DNA from 3 places in the Rhizobium sp. BT-226 genome. Region 1 is predicted to be linked to each of the others. Evidence: riboswitches for the same ligand, from Rfam matches in the RefSeq annotation. Region 1 holds a riboswitch; each other region holds the start of a gene.
What was found. A riboswitch is a leader RNA that binds a small molecule or an ion and turns the genes downstream of it on or off. The one in region 1 is predicted to bind FMN.

Region 1 (4,473 bases):
GCAGGCTTCCCGGTCTCCGTGGCCCACCCTTCCCGCATCGTCGGAAGCGCCCATGACCGGAAAGATCGCCAACACACCGTCGCCCATGAATTTCAGCACCTCGCCGCCGAAGGCGTGCACGGCGCCTGCCACACGATCGAACCAAGCGTCCAATGTGGCGATCATCGCATGCGGCTCGGTCACCTCCGAAAGCGCGGTGAAATCGCGCAGATCGGCGCAGAGAAGAGCGGCACGGATGGTCTCGCCGGTGCCGCGGGCAAGCTCGCCGGCTTGCACCCGGGCGGCACTACGCCGGCCGAGATAGGCTTCGAGCAGGGCTGCCCGCGCCTCCCGCGCCGCGAGCGCTGCGAGCGGTGCGGCGGCAAAACGCGCGACCTCGCGCAGCCGGTCGGCTTCGGCCGGAGCGAATCCGCCGGCCCCTGCCCCGTTGTCGATACCCGCCCAGCCGAGCATAGGACTATCCTGCGAAGGCCCTCTTCGCTCCTCCCATACCGGCCCGAGCGCGGTCAGCCAGTCGCGCCCGGCCTTGCTCTGCGGAGCTGCGGCAAAGGCCAGCGCCTCGATGACAGCACCGGTCTCGGCCCGCCACAACCAGGTGCGCCGCGCAATGATCGGATGTGGCACCGAAAGCGTCAACGTGCCGCCGGAAAGCGGCAGGCCGTCGGCCAGCAGCCGGCGCCCGAGTTCGGCCAGAAACCGTTCGGGACCGGGCGAGGCTCCGGCCTCGTCAACCAGCCAGGCAAGGGGAGATGGCAAATCCATACCGTGATCATGGCACGCCCTGCGGTGCAGCCGCAAGGACATCCCCGGGTTGTCGACAAACCGACATCCCGCACGTCCGTCAGGACGCCTCTCGAGGCATTCGTCAGGACATTTCCATCGATCAGCCTGTTGTCTCGAGCGCGTCCGCCCGCAGACGCCCGACATTGACAGCACGCCCCTGTCGAAAACCATTCACCGCGGTGGAAAACGAAAAATGGACACTTTAAACTTGCGCCGCTTTGATTCCATTATAAGGTCGTTCGTCATCGTGTGATTGAGGGGTGCGATGGGTACGATATTCTGGCCGAAAGATCCGCTGGATGGGAATGACATGACGCTGCTGACGTCGATCCTTCGGCGATGGTGCGAAAGATATCAGGTCGAGCTGACGGCGGACGAGAGCAGCCGTAAGGCGAAGGAACTCGTCGAATGGTTCGAATTCGGCGTCAAGGATCCCATAGAGCTCGAAGAACTGATCGACGACAAGTACTGGCTCGTCAGCAAGATTTGAGCATATCGGACCAATCCGGAGAACGTTGCCAGGCAGCGTCGGCGAAGCGTTTCATCAGAAAAGGCCGGGCGAAAATCGCTCCGGCCTTCGTCCATCTCCATCTAATGCATGTCGCCCAAAGTGTGCAGCGGTTTTGGGACAACGACATGCATAAATCAAAGACTTAAAGCGCGTCGCATGACGCCGGTTTGACGCGACGCGCTTTAAGCGAGACGTTTAGTAATCATCCCGCCAACGGCGGTCGCGATCCCAGCGCCTCTCATGGCGCCAGCGCGGGCCATCCCAATCCCGGTGACGCCGCTCCCAGCCCCAGCGAGGCGGACCACCGTAGAAAGCTACCGGCGGTGGGCGGCGCCAGTTTCGCCGGCATTCGCCCCAGCGCGTCAGATGCCAGCCGCGACCGCAGGCGTAGTCGACCTTTGTGATATTGCTCTGGACATTGATTGTCCCAATCGGCATCGCCTGCGCTGTGCCGAACGAGAGGCTGCCAGCGAGCAAGGCAGCCGCGATAGAAAGTGCCTTCATCGAGAACTCCATTTCAATCCAGCCGTCCATACCTTATGACCGCCAAATTGAACTGGAGATGAACTGCGCGTTCATGTTTGCGGGAGAAAAAGAAGCGCTTCCGCACGGCCGGTCCGAACGCTCGCCGACCGCTGTTGTCGCAACGGCAAGCGCTTCAGAGCCGCCCCGCCGCCCGCAAAAATTGTTCATGTCCTGCCGTAAAAAGGATCGGGACCCGGATCGCGACCGGCGGCGACCTCGGTCAGCCGTCCGAGATAATGTGCCCAGCCCTCCGCATGGCCGGCGCATTGCTCGGCGCTCGGCAGGCCGCTATGGGTGAGCCGCAGCAGCGTTCCGCCTCCCTGTTCGATCAGATCGATCTCGACCAGGCTCGACCCCGGCGGCACCACCTCGCTGCCGTCCCAGCCGAAGCTGTAGGCAAGGCGATGAACCGGCACCACCTCTCGAAACGAGCCGCGCGCAAAGCGGGCGCCGGTAACGTTGACGAGATAGAGCCCGCCTGGCTGCGGCTCGACCTGCGCCTCCGTTCCCATCCAACGCAGGATCTTTTCCGGGTCGGTCATCAACGCGAACACCGCGGCCGGCGGCGCCGCGATATGCGCCTCACGGTGGACGACGAATGGGTCTTGCATCTCACTCTCCCGTGGTTTCCACGGCCCTGCCCGTCTCCGGTGGAGACGGCGCAGCCTGTCCTGCCGTGCTATTCTGACGTGAATGTCCTCACGCACAGCATGTAGGCGCAAGCCCATCCTCCGCAAGAGGGCTTGCCCGTCGCGATCGACCAACACACGAAATCGCCGCGTCGGGACCCCGATCCTGCATTGGCCGCGAAGCATTTCGGCCTATTGCCAGCCCGTCACCTTCCCCCTATTGTTCGCGCCGTTCTCAGGGCGGGGTGCAAGTCCCTACCGGCGGTATGCAATTTAGATTGCGAGCCCGCGAGCGCCTTCTTCGGAAGGGTCAGCAGATCAGGTGAGATGCCTGAGCCGACGGTCATAGTCCGGATGAAAGAGAACGTGCGTTCCTGCCGCCCTTGCGGCTGTCGGGGACGTTCGTGATCGCCTTGGGTGATGTGTCTGTTCGCCAAAGGAGATTACCGTGACACCCACCCGCTATGCCTTCGTCAAAGCCAGCTGGCATGCCGACATCGTCGACCGCGCCCTTGATGGGTTCCATCAGCTTATTCCGCCCGAGCAGATCGATGTGTTCGATGTTCCCGGCGCATTCGAGATGCCGCTGCTGTCGCGCGATCTTGCGGCAACCGGGCGCTATGCCGCTGTCGTTGCCGCCGCCTTCGTCGTCGACGGCGGAATCTACCGTCACGAATTCGTCGCCCAGGCTGTCGTCGATGGGCTGATGCGCGCCGGCATGGATACCGGTGTGCCGGTGCTGTCGGTTTCGCTGACGCCGCATCAGTATCAAGAAACCGAGCACCACAAACAGATCTACCGCGCACATTTCGTCGAGAAAGGGCGCGAGGCTGCAAAGGCGGCTTTGACGATCGGCAAAACCCGCGCCGCTCTCGCTGCGTGAAAGCGGCTCGACGAGCAGAAGAACAACAGCCGATGAAGACGGCGGGGTCAACCCGCCGTCGACCACTCAATACCGATAGAATAATTGATTCGACGCCCTCACCGCGCTGTGGTCCACTGGCGGTGACATGTATCGCCATTCTTAACGCATCCAAAACCCCAAGGAGCTGAAGATGAGCAATGCAATGCGCAGTGAAACCCCCATTGAGACCCCGAATACACGGCCCGTCGACACCAAGCTCGAGGTGGTCGTCATCCCCGTTTCCGACGTCGACCGCGCCAAACGTTTTTACGACGGCCTGGGCTGGCGGCTCGACGCCGACTTCGCCAATGATGCCGATTTCCGTGTGATCCAGTTTACCCCGCCCGGCTCCGGCTGCGCGATCATCTTCGGCAAGAACGTCACCGCCGCAGCCCCCGGCTCCGCCCAGGGGCTCTATCTTATCGTCTCCGACATCGAGGCCGCCCGCCGCGATCTCATCGCCCGCGGCGTCGAGGTCAGCGAAGTGTTCCATGACGCGGCCGGCGTCTATGCCGGCAAGGACGAACCCTATCTGTTCGGGCGGCTCCGCATTGCCGGCCGCGATCCCGATCACCGCAGCTACCGCTCTTTTGCCTCCTTCAAGGATCCCGATGGCAACGGCTGGCTGTTCCAGGAAGTCACCACGCGCCTGCCAGGACGCATCGACGCCGACGGGACGACATTCGCCAACTCAACCGATCTTGCGTCAGCCATGCGCCGTGCGGCGACCGCGCACGGCGAACACGAGAAGCGAAACGGCGGCAAACACGACGAGAACTGGCCGGACTGGTACGCCGAATACATGGTCAGTGAACAGGCCGGCAAGCAGCTGCCCTTGTAGGCAAGGGCGGCGGCATCACGCAGACGGTGACATCATTTGAGAAGCGTCTCGGCGGCATCGGCGCGGCGCTTCATCGCGCCTTCTTGGTGCACGGCGGTCACCAACCGTCGAGCCGGTCCCGCTGACCGTTGATCAGCGAATTGGACGTGGCACTGGCCAGCTCCTTGCCGGCTCGGCTTGGCGATCTGCGTCTCCTGAGCCAGGCCCGAACATGGCCGTCCGAAAGATCTTCGAGAAGCCAGACATCAGACATCGAGCCACTGGAGATCGACGGTGCCGG
Region 2 (4,473 bases), on a different contig from region 1:
TAGTCGCCTTCATTGGCGACGACGAGGCGGTTGTCGTCCAGCCACTTCACGGCGTCCGGTTCGCGCAGTACGCCTTTGGCTTCGCCTGAGAATTTCAGGGCGCCGTCACGCTTGGTGTCGATACCGGTGAGATCGACGCTGCTGGCGGAGAAATGCGTCTTCACTTCAGCCGTGTTGGCGTCGATGATGACGATCTCGTTGTTTTCCTGCAGCGTCAGGGCGATCTCGTTCAGGCTGTTGAAGGCAACGAATTCCGGCTCCGGATCCTCCGGGGCAACGCCGGTAAGCCCGGTCAGCGCCACGTGCTTGATGGTGCCGCAGTCGACGGTGCCGTTCCTGACCTGGAAGACGACGAGGTCGCCGGCCGGCATCTGCGGGATCTTGCCGTCATTGACGTCTTCGTCGCGCTCGTTTTCGATTGCGATGGTGCCGAGCGTCTTGTCCTTGTTGAGGGCGATCGAATCCGGCTGGCCGCCGAGATCGCACGTGTTTTCGATCTTCTTGCTCGCCACGTCGACGATCGCGAGACGGCCCGAGGGCTTCGCCTTGCTTTCGGAGGTGTTGACGGCAACGAGCGCCTTGCCGGCGCTCGAGGTGACTGAGGTCGGCTCGCCGTCCATCATCAGCGCGCCACCGGCCTTCGGGGCCTTGGCATCGGTAATGTCGATAAAGCCGATCGCGCCGAGCGGGCTGTCGCTATAGATCAGCGTGTTGCCGTCGTCGGTCGCGGTGATGATTTCGGCGGAGCTCACCGAAAGCTTGTCCTTGTCGGCCGGCAGGTTCTCGGCGACCGGGAAGGACGCGATGCGGTTGAAAACCGGCTCGGCCGCGGCCGGAAAGGCAACGGATGCGAGAAGCACGGCAGCAAGTGCTGCCTTGCGCGATGAAATTGTCATGAAATCCCCCATGTGTCGAACATTCGAAACATGAGTTTTCTGCGCGAGCGGCATGACAGAGGCATGACAGATGCGGCATTTTGCGTCAGATCATGTCAGGCGAGTTTCCGCTCCCGGCGCATCTCGTTTCGCATGATGAACAGCGAAGCAGACAAGATAAGAGCCGCTCCCAGCCAAAGGTAGCCCGCCGGCGCATAACCGAAGAACAGCCAACCGGCCAGCACGTTCAACGGCAGTTTCAGATCGTCGAACGGCTGGACGTAGGCGGCATCCGCTGCGGCATAGGCAAGCGTCAGGAAATACTGCGCTGCGGCGGTCAGCAGCCCCGCCAGCAGGAACAGGGCAAGGGTTGCGCCCGTCGGCACTGCAAAGCCTGCCGCAAGCGCCAGCCCGCCATTTATCGGCGTCAGCAGAACGAGCAGCCAGACGGTGATCGTCTCCGGCCGTTCGATGCCCGTCAGGCTCTTGGTGATCAGCGACGAGGCGCCCCACAGCAGCGCCGAAAGCACAGGCAAGAGTGCCGCCCAGCCAAAGCCGTCCGACCATGGCTGCAGGATGATCATCGCTCCGGTGAAGGCCGCCGCCGTCGCAGCCCAGCGGGCCGGGCCGACGCGCTCACCGAGGAAAAGCCGGGCGCCTAGAATGATGAAGAAGGGCGAGGTCATCACCAGTGCGATCGCCTGCCAGATCGGCACTGTGGCAAGGCCGGCGACCCAAGCCTCGACGCCGAGCGCGGCAAGCACGACGCGCGCGAGGTGACGCCAGGGATAGAGCGTGCGCATCGCCGCAAGACCGAGCCTCTTCAGGAACGGCAGAGAAAACAGGAAGGCGAAGCCATATTGCCAGAAGGCTGCCGAGGCCGAGGGGAAGGCAAGCTTCATCGTCAGCCATTGGGTGACGACGTTGAGAAGCGAAAAAGCAATGCCGGCAAGGACCATCCAGAGTGCACCGACAACGGCGCGGGACGGCGAGACTGCAAGGGAAGTCTGATTCATGTCTTTATCCAGAACAGGGACCAACATAAATCAGGACGCATGAACCCCGACCAAGCGACACAGGGCAACCCCTGCCCTTTGCATGGCCGACACTCATTCTCTTCCATCCGGACTTTAACCGTCGGCTCCGGAATCGCACCGGATCTGCTGACCCTTCCTCCGCATGGGCGCGGAAGGAGGCGCTCGCGGGCTCAGGCCGAAACCCTTACCGCCGGCGGGGAGTTTCACCCCGCCCTGAGAACAGAAATGTCGTAGATCAAAGCCCACGCGGCGGCAATACCCGCCCAAACAAAAGGGGCCCGGCAAAGCCGAACCCCTCTCAAATCCTGCACAGCCGGTCTCGTTTCCGGCTGGTGGATAATCTCAGATCAGCCGTTGACGGCGTCCTTCAGGCCCTTGCCGGGCGTGAATTTCGGCACGTTGCGAGCCGGAATGTCGACTTCAGCGCCCGTCGACGGGTTACGGCCCTTCGTTGCAGCGCGATGAGAAACGGTGAAGCTGCCGAAACCCGCGAGGCGGATGTCGCCCTTGTTCTTGAGTTCAGCCTGGACAACGTCGAAAACCGCGTCAACAGCGGAAGCCGCGTCAGACTTCGTCAGTCCTGCCTTTTCGGCGACTGCGGACACGAGTTCATTCTTGTTCATGTTTCCACCCCTTTCTAAATGGTATGAAACGACTCAAAAGTAAGCTAGGCGCAGAATAGGTTTCATCAGGCCCGCCGAAAACCCAAAAGCCCTGCAAATCAAGGAAAAGCAAGCGTCTACATGACGTTTTCACAAAAAAGGCTGGCGTTTCCGCCAGCCTTTTTCCGTGTTTTGCGCCAATGGGGCATAAATGTGGCAAAGGCCACTCAATGCGCTATGGTTGCGCCCGTCTCGTCGAGGCCTTCGACCGTTGCGATGACCGGGGTCTCCACCGTGCCGTCCCATTCGATCGGCTCCGGCCGCCGGATCAGTGCGTGCTTGATCACCTCGCCCATGCGGGATACCGGGATGATCTCCATATTGTTCTTCACGTTGTCAGGAATCTCCGCCAGGTCCTTGGCGTTTTCCTCCGGAATCAGCACCTTCTTGATGCCGCCGCGAAGTGCAGCCAGCAGCTTCTCCTTGAGACCGCCGATCGGCAGCACACGGCCGCGAAGGGTGATTTCACCGGTCATGGCCACATGCCTGTCCACCGGGATGCCGGTCATGATCGAGACGATCGCGGTTGCCATGGCGACGCCGGCCGAGGGGCCATCCTTCGGCGTCGCGCCTTCCGGCACGTGCACGTGGATGTCGCTCTTGTCGAAGCGCGGCGGCTCGATGCCGAAATCGACAGCGCGCGAGCGGACATAGGAGGCCGCTGCCGAGATCGATTCCTTCATGACTTCCTTCAGATTGCCGGTGACCGTCATGCGGCCCTTGCCCGGCATCATCACGCCTTCGATGGTGAGCAGCTCGCCACCGACTTCCGTCCAGGCAAGACCGGTTACGACGCCGACCTGGTCCTCGCCCTCGGCTTCGCCATGGCGGAAACGCGGGACGCCCAGATAGTCGGCGATGTTGGCGGCCGTCACATGAACGGACTTCGTCTTGCCCTTGATGATCTCGGTGACCGCCTTGCGGGCGAGCTTCATCAGTTCGCGTTCGAAGCTGCGGACACCGGCTTCGCGGGTGTACTGCTGGCTGATCGCCATCAGGGCGTCGTCGCTGACCGAGAATTCTTCCGGCTGCAACGCATGTTCCTTGATGGCCTTCGGCAGCAAGTGCCGCTTGGCGATTTCGCGCTTTTCATCCTCGGTGTAGCCGGCGATCCGGATGATCTCCATGCGGTCCATCAGGGGCGCTGGAATGTTCAGCGTATTCGCCGTCGTGATGAACATCACATCCGACAGGTCATATTCGACTTCCAGATAGTGGTCCATGAAGGTCATGTTCTGGGCCGGATCGAGCACTTCGAGCAGGGCCGAGGACGGATCGCCGCGATAGTCCTGGCCGAGCTTGTCGATCTCGTCGAGCAGGAAGAGCGGGTTGGACTTCTTCGCCTTCTTCATCGACTGGATAACCTTGCCGGGCATCGAGCCGATATAGGTGCGGCGGTGACCGCGGATTTCAGCTTCGTCGCGAACGCCGCCAAGCGCCATGCGGACATACTCACGGCCGGTCGCCTTGGCGATCGACTGGGCGAGCGAGGTCTTGCCGACGCCCGGAGGACCGACGAGGCAGAGGATCGGGCCCTTGATCTTGGTGGCGCGGGCCTGCACAGCCAGATATTCGACGATGCGCTCCTTGACCTTGTCGAGACCGAAGTGATCGGCTTCGAGGATCTTCTCGGCATTGTTGAGATCGGCCTTGATCTTCGACTTTTTGCCCCAGGGGATGCCGAGCAGCCAGTCCAGATAGTTGCGCACGACGGTGGCTTCCGCCGACATCGGGCTCATCTGGCGCAGCTTCTTCAGCTCCGCATCGGCCTTTTCACGGGCCTCCTTGGATAGCTTGGTCTTGGAGATGCGTTCTTCCAGTTCGCTCATCTCGTCGCGGCCTTCCTCGCCGTCACCGAGTTCCTTCTGGATCGCCTTCATCTGTTCATTGAGGTAGTAT
Region 3 (4,473 bases), 400 kb from region 1:
CGATTTGGACAGGGCGTCGCTTGCGGAAAAGCCGGCCATCGCCATGCTCATATAGATGGCGCCCTGAGTATTGCGTGACCGCGGCATGAAGAGATTCCCTTTACCTGTGCGCTCCTTTTAGTCGCGAAGATGGATGAAGGGAATCGGATGAATGTCACACCAGGCATAAATCGATCATGCAGTGCACAACGGCACTGATGCCAACGCAGGCATCGGGGTGGGAGTCCCAGCAAATCCCCGTTTTATAAGACGAATTCCGCTATTTCCGACGCCGCAATCACGGCGTCGATGGGGAAACGTCGTCGCGCCTGCCGGTTCGCCCATAGGCGTTTTTCTCGTGCTGCGCGGGAAACGGGTGGCTGCATCGTCTGAAGTTTGAGCATCTCAGATATCGCAACAACCCAGGAGAGACCGATATGACACTTCTCAACGATAAGATCGCAATCATCACCGGCGCAAGCTCCGGCATCGGCCGCGCGGCGGCGAAACTCTTTGCCCGGGAAGGCGCCAAGCTCGTGGTTACCGGCCGGCGGCAGGACGCGCTCGATGCCGTCATCGCCGAAATCGAGGCGGAGGGTGGTCAGGCCGTCGCCATATCCGGCGATGTCAGGGACGAGGCTCTGCAGGCAAGGCTCGTCGAGACGGCAGTCTCGCGTTTCGGCCGGCTCGACATCGCCTTCAACAATGCCGGCATCATCGGTGAGATGGGGCCGGTCGCCGGGTTGTCGCTGGAGGGCTGGCGCGAGACGATCGAGACCAATCTCACCGCCGCGTTCCTCGGCGCCAAGCACCAGTCGGCGGCGATGGGAAAAGGCGGCGGATCGCTGATCTTCACCTCGACTTTCGTCGGGCACACCGTCGGCATGCCTGGCATGGCCGCCTATGCGGCGAGCAAGGCGGGTCTGATTGGCTTCGTGCAGGTGCTCGCCGCCGAACTCGGAGCGCAAAAGATCCGCGTCAACGCACTGCTTCCCGGCGGCACCGACACGCCCGCCAGCATCACCAACGCGCCTGATGCCACGCCGGAGGTGCTAGCCTTCGTGGAGGGGCTGCATGCGCTGAAACGCATGGCGCAGCCCGAAGAGATCGCCAATGCGGCGCTTTTCCTCGCCTCCGACATGTCGAGCTTCGTCACCGGCACGGCGATGGTGGCGGATGGCGGGGTTTCGATCAACCGGACATAGGACGGGCAAGGGGAAGGTGTCGTCAGAGTTGCGGCGGGGCTATGCCGCCGCAACAAAGGCACCGATCAGGCGACTTCGCGTATGTCTCTTGCTGCCTGGCGGTCGAGATAGGCGACCAGGTCCTCGATGGTGACGAGCGGGAGGTTGTGGCGTTCGGCAAAGAGCGTGAGTTCGGGCAGGCGGGACATGGTTCCGTCGTCGTTGGCGACTTCGCAGATGACGCCGGCGGGGATCCTTCCGGCCAGGCGGGCGAGGTCGACGGCGGCTTCAGTGTGGCCGGGGCGGCCGAGGACGCCGCGGGGATTGGCGCGCAGCGGAAAGATGTGGCCGGGGCGGGCGAATTCGTCAGGCTTTGCGCGATCGTCGACGAGGGCGCGGACGGTGGCGGCGCGGTCGGCAGCCGAGATGCCCGTCGTCGTGCCCTTGAGATAATCGACCGAGACCGTGAAGGCGGTTTTGTGCGATTCCGTATTGTTGGGCACCATCAGCGGAATATCGAGCGCATCGAGACGCTCGCCTTCCATGGCGATGCAGATGAGACCACGGGCGTGGGTCATCATGAAGGCGATTGTTTCCGGGGTGACGGCATCGGCCGCGACCACGATATCGCCTTCGTTTTCCCGGTTCTGGTCGTCGACGACGACGACCATCTTGCCGCTGGCGATGGCTGATATGGCATCTTCAATTGTTGCGATAGTCATGCTGTCTGGCCTTTCAAGGGTTATGTCAGCGGGCTGACATGGTCTGCAAGGCTCAATCCGTGAGCCAGCCTTCTGCCCTTGGGCGAACAAACGTCAGCCGACTCCGGGATGGAGTGCGACTGCCCGTGTTGTCCTCTTCCATCCGGACTATACCGTCGGCTCCGGCATCTCACCGGATCTGCTGACCTTCCGACAGGAGGTGCCGGAAGCGCTCGCGGGCTCCAGGATTGCTCCTGATACCGCCGGTGGGGAATTGCACCCCGCCCTGAGAACATTTCAAAGATAGGATCAAACACAGGCGGATGGCAAGGTCACTCGACCGGGCGAAAATGCAAAGCTGCCCTAACGCCGATGGACACACTGTTCACACGGAGGCGACGACCGTGTCGCCTTCCGCGCTTCATTGGTGGTTTGATCTTTCCATGCATGTCGTTGTCCCAAAACCGCTGCGCAGTTTTGGGCGACCTGTGTCAGGACATGATCAGCCCGCCGTCGACATTGATCGTCTGGCCGGTGATATAGGCGGCGTCATCGCTGGCGAGGAAGGTGACCAGGCCGGCGACGTCTTCGCCAGAGCCGGCCCGTTTCATCGGGATGCCCTCGACCCATTCCTTCATCAATTCGCCGGGAGCGTAGTTGCCGAGCAGCTTGCCCCAGGCCTGGTCGTTATAGGCCCACATGTCGGTCTCGATGATACCGGGGCAGAAGGCGTTGACGGTGATCTTCTCGGTCGCGACTTCCTTGGCCAGGCTCTGGGTGATGCCGACGACGCCCATTTTCGAGGCGGCATAATGCGGCGTGTAGATGAAGCCGTCGCGCGCCTGGCCGGAGGCGGTGTTGATGATGCGACCGCCGCGCTTGTGCTTGCGCATTCTAAGAATCGCCTCCTGAGCGCAGAGGAAAACGCCCTTTGTGTTGACGGCCATGACCTTGTCCCACTCGTTTTCGGTCAGGTCCTCGACGCGGGCGATGGTGATGACCCCAGCATTCTGGATCGAGACGTCGACCGCGCCGAATTCCCTCTCGGCGGCATCATAGAGGGCGGTGACGCTCGCCTTGTCGGTGACATCGCCGATGAAGGAGATCGCCTTGCCGCCTTCGGCCCGGATTTGTTCGGCGACGCCGTGGACCAGGTCCTCATTGGCCGATACGACGAGATTGGCGCCTTCTTTCGCAAAGCGTTTGGCGATCGCCGCTCCGATGCCGCGGCTACCCCCGGTAATGACGACAGTCTTCTGCTCAAAGCGTTTCATGCTCTTTCCTTGTGTCCGTCGATAAACAGCAAATCTGGGTGCGACCTACCATGCGATCATTATTAGAGCTCAACCGGTTGTCGCAAATTCAGGCAGTCTTGAGCGCCGATGACGACGCGCCGAGCCATCCGCCCGTTCGATCGGCGTGAAGGGCGGGCAGACGACGATATCGCACGCCGTCATACCCGTTGGTCCCTTCAGCGCCTCGATCTCAGCCAGGGAGGAAGCGAGACCGTGCATTTTCCAGCGGCGGCAATGAGTTTTCTCATCGCATCACCAGCAGCAGAAACCGCCGTCGACGAGAAGATCGACGCCGGTCACGAAACTTGCCGCATTCGACAGCAGGAACACCGCCGGACCTACCATCTCATCCACCGCTGCCATTCGCTGCATTGGCGTCTGCTCTTCGAAGAGCTTGGTCTGATGAACCATCTCGGGACGGGTGTTCATGGGCGTTGCCGTGTATCCGGGGGAGATGGTGTTGACGCGAATGCCGCGGTCGACCCATTCCATCGCCATGGACTTCGACATATGGATGACGCCCGCCTTGGAGGCGTTATAGTGCGCTTGGCTCAGCCCGCGGTTTACGATCACACCGGACATGGAAGCGATGTTGACGATGGAGCCGCGTCCATTCTTCAGCATGGCGCGAGCCTCTGCCTGGCAGGAAAGAAAGACGCCTTTCAGGTTGATATCCATCAACGTCTGATATTGGTCCTCCTCCATCTCTTCCGCAGCGTTCGCGTTAGCGATGCCCGCCGCGTTGACTGCAAGTGTCAATGGGCCGAGATCGGCCTCGGTACGTGCTATTGCCTCTCCAAGGGAAGATTTGCTCGTGACATCCGCCGCGATCTGGATCGAGCGGCGGCCGGCGGCGCGAGTATGTTCAGCCGTCTTGGCCAATCCGTCGTCGGTTCGGCGGTCGAGCAGCGCCACGTCGGCGCCGCATTGCGCAAGGCCGATGGCAATGCGCTGCCCAATGCCGCTCCCGGCTCCGGTAACGATGGCAACCTGGCCGCTGAGATCGAAAAGCTTCGGGGCGTTCAGAGTGATGTCGGACACCGCTCTTCCTTTCTCTGTCTGTTTAGATAGTGGCTAGCTCCATGACCGAAACGTCATTCGCCTCGTCACGATTGAGAATGCCTGCCTGTTTGCCTTGGGCAAGCACGAGAATGCGATTGGAAACTCCGAGAACCTCCTCGAGGTCCGAGCTTACGACGATGACCGCCACGCCCCGTTTGGCAAGATTGACGATGATGTCGTAGATGCCCGCTCGGGCGCCGACGTCGATGCCTCTCGTCGGTTCGTCGAGTACGACGACCTTGGGATCGCGCA

Region 2: it holds a riboswitch for FMN, as region 1 does, so the genes downstream of both, OIU37_RS10785 (DMT family transporter) here and OIU37_RS06175 (6,7-dimethyl-8-ribityllumazine synthase) in region 1, are expected to answer to the same signal.
Region 3: it holds a riboswitch for FMN, as region 1 does, so the genes downstream of both, ribB (3,4-dihydroxy-2-butanone-4-phosphate synthase) here and OIU37_RS06175 (6,7-dimethyl-8-ribityllumazine synthase) in region 1, are expected to answer to the same signal.

What each region holds. Positions count from the first base shown of each region.
Region 1 covers NZ_JAOYTI010000001.1:1,204,511-1,208,983, forward strand. The annotation lists gene OIU37_RS06155 (adenylate/guanylate cyclase domain-containing protein) at 1-762, opposite strand, end outside; gene OIU37_RS06160 (hypothetical protein) at 1,049-1,273, shown strand; gene OIU37_RS06165 (GCG_CRPN prefix-to-repeats domain-containing protein) at 1,490-1,798, opposite strand; gene OIU37_RS06170 (SRPBCC domain-containing protein) at 1,984-2,430, opposite strand; FMN riboswitch at 2,676-2,818, shown strand; gene OIU37_RS06175 (6,7-dimethyl-8-ribityllumazine synthase) at 2,897-3,331, shown strand; gene OIU37_RS06180 (VOC family protein) at 3,504-4,193, shown strand; gene OIU37_RS06185 (hypothetical protein) at 4,291-4,473, opposite strand, start outside.
Region 2 covers NZ_JAOYTI010000002.1:131,637-136,109, forward strand. The annotation lists gene OIU37_RS10780 (esterase-like activity of phytase family protein) at 1-908, opposite strand, end outside; gene OIU37_RS10785 (DMT family transporter) at 992-1,891, opposite strand; FMN riboswitch at 1,983-2,137, opposite strand; gene hupB (DNA-binding protein HupB) at 2,260-2,535, opposite strand; gene lon (endopeptidase La) at 2,742-4,473, opposite strand, start outside.
Region 3 covers NZ_JAOYTI010000001.1:802,036-806,508, reverse strand. The annotation lists gene OIU37_RS04145 (DMT family transporter) at 1-87, opposite strand, end outside; gene OIU37_RS04140 (SDR family oxidoreductase) at 417-1,184, shown strand; gene ribB (3,4-dihydroxy-2-butanone-4-phosphate synthase) at 1,250-1,885, opposite strand; FMN riboswitch at 2,012-2,162, opposite strand; gene OIU37_RS04130 (glucose 1-dehydrogenase) at 2,356-3,138, opposite strand; gene OIU37_RS04125 (SDR family oxidoreductase) at 3,412-4,200, opposite strand; gene OIU37_RS04120 (sugar ABC transporter ATP-binding protein) at 4,223-4,473, opposite strand, start outside.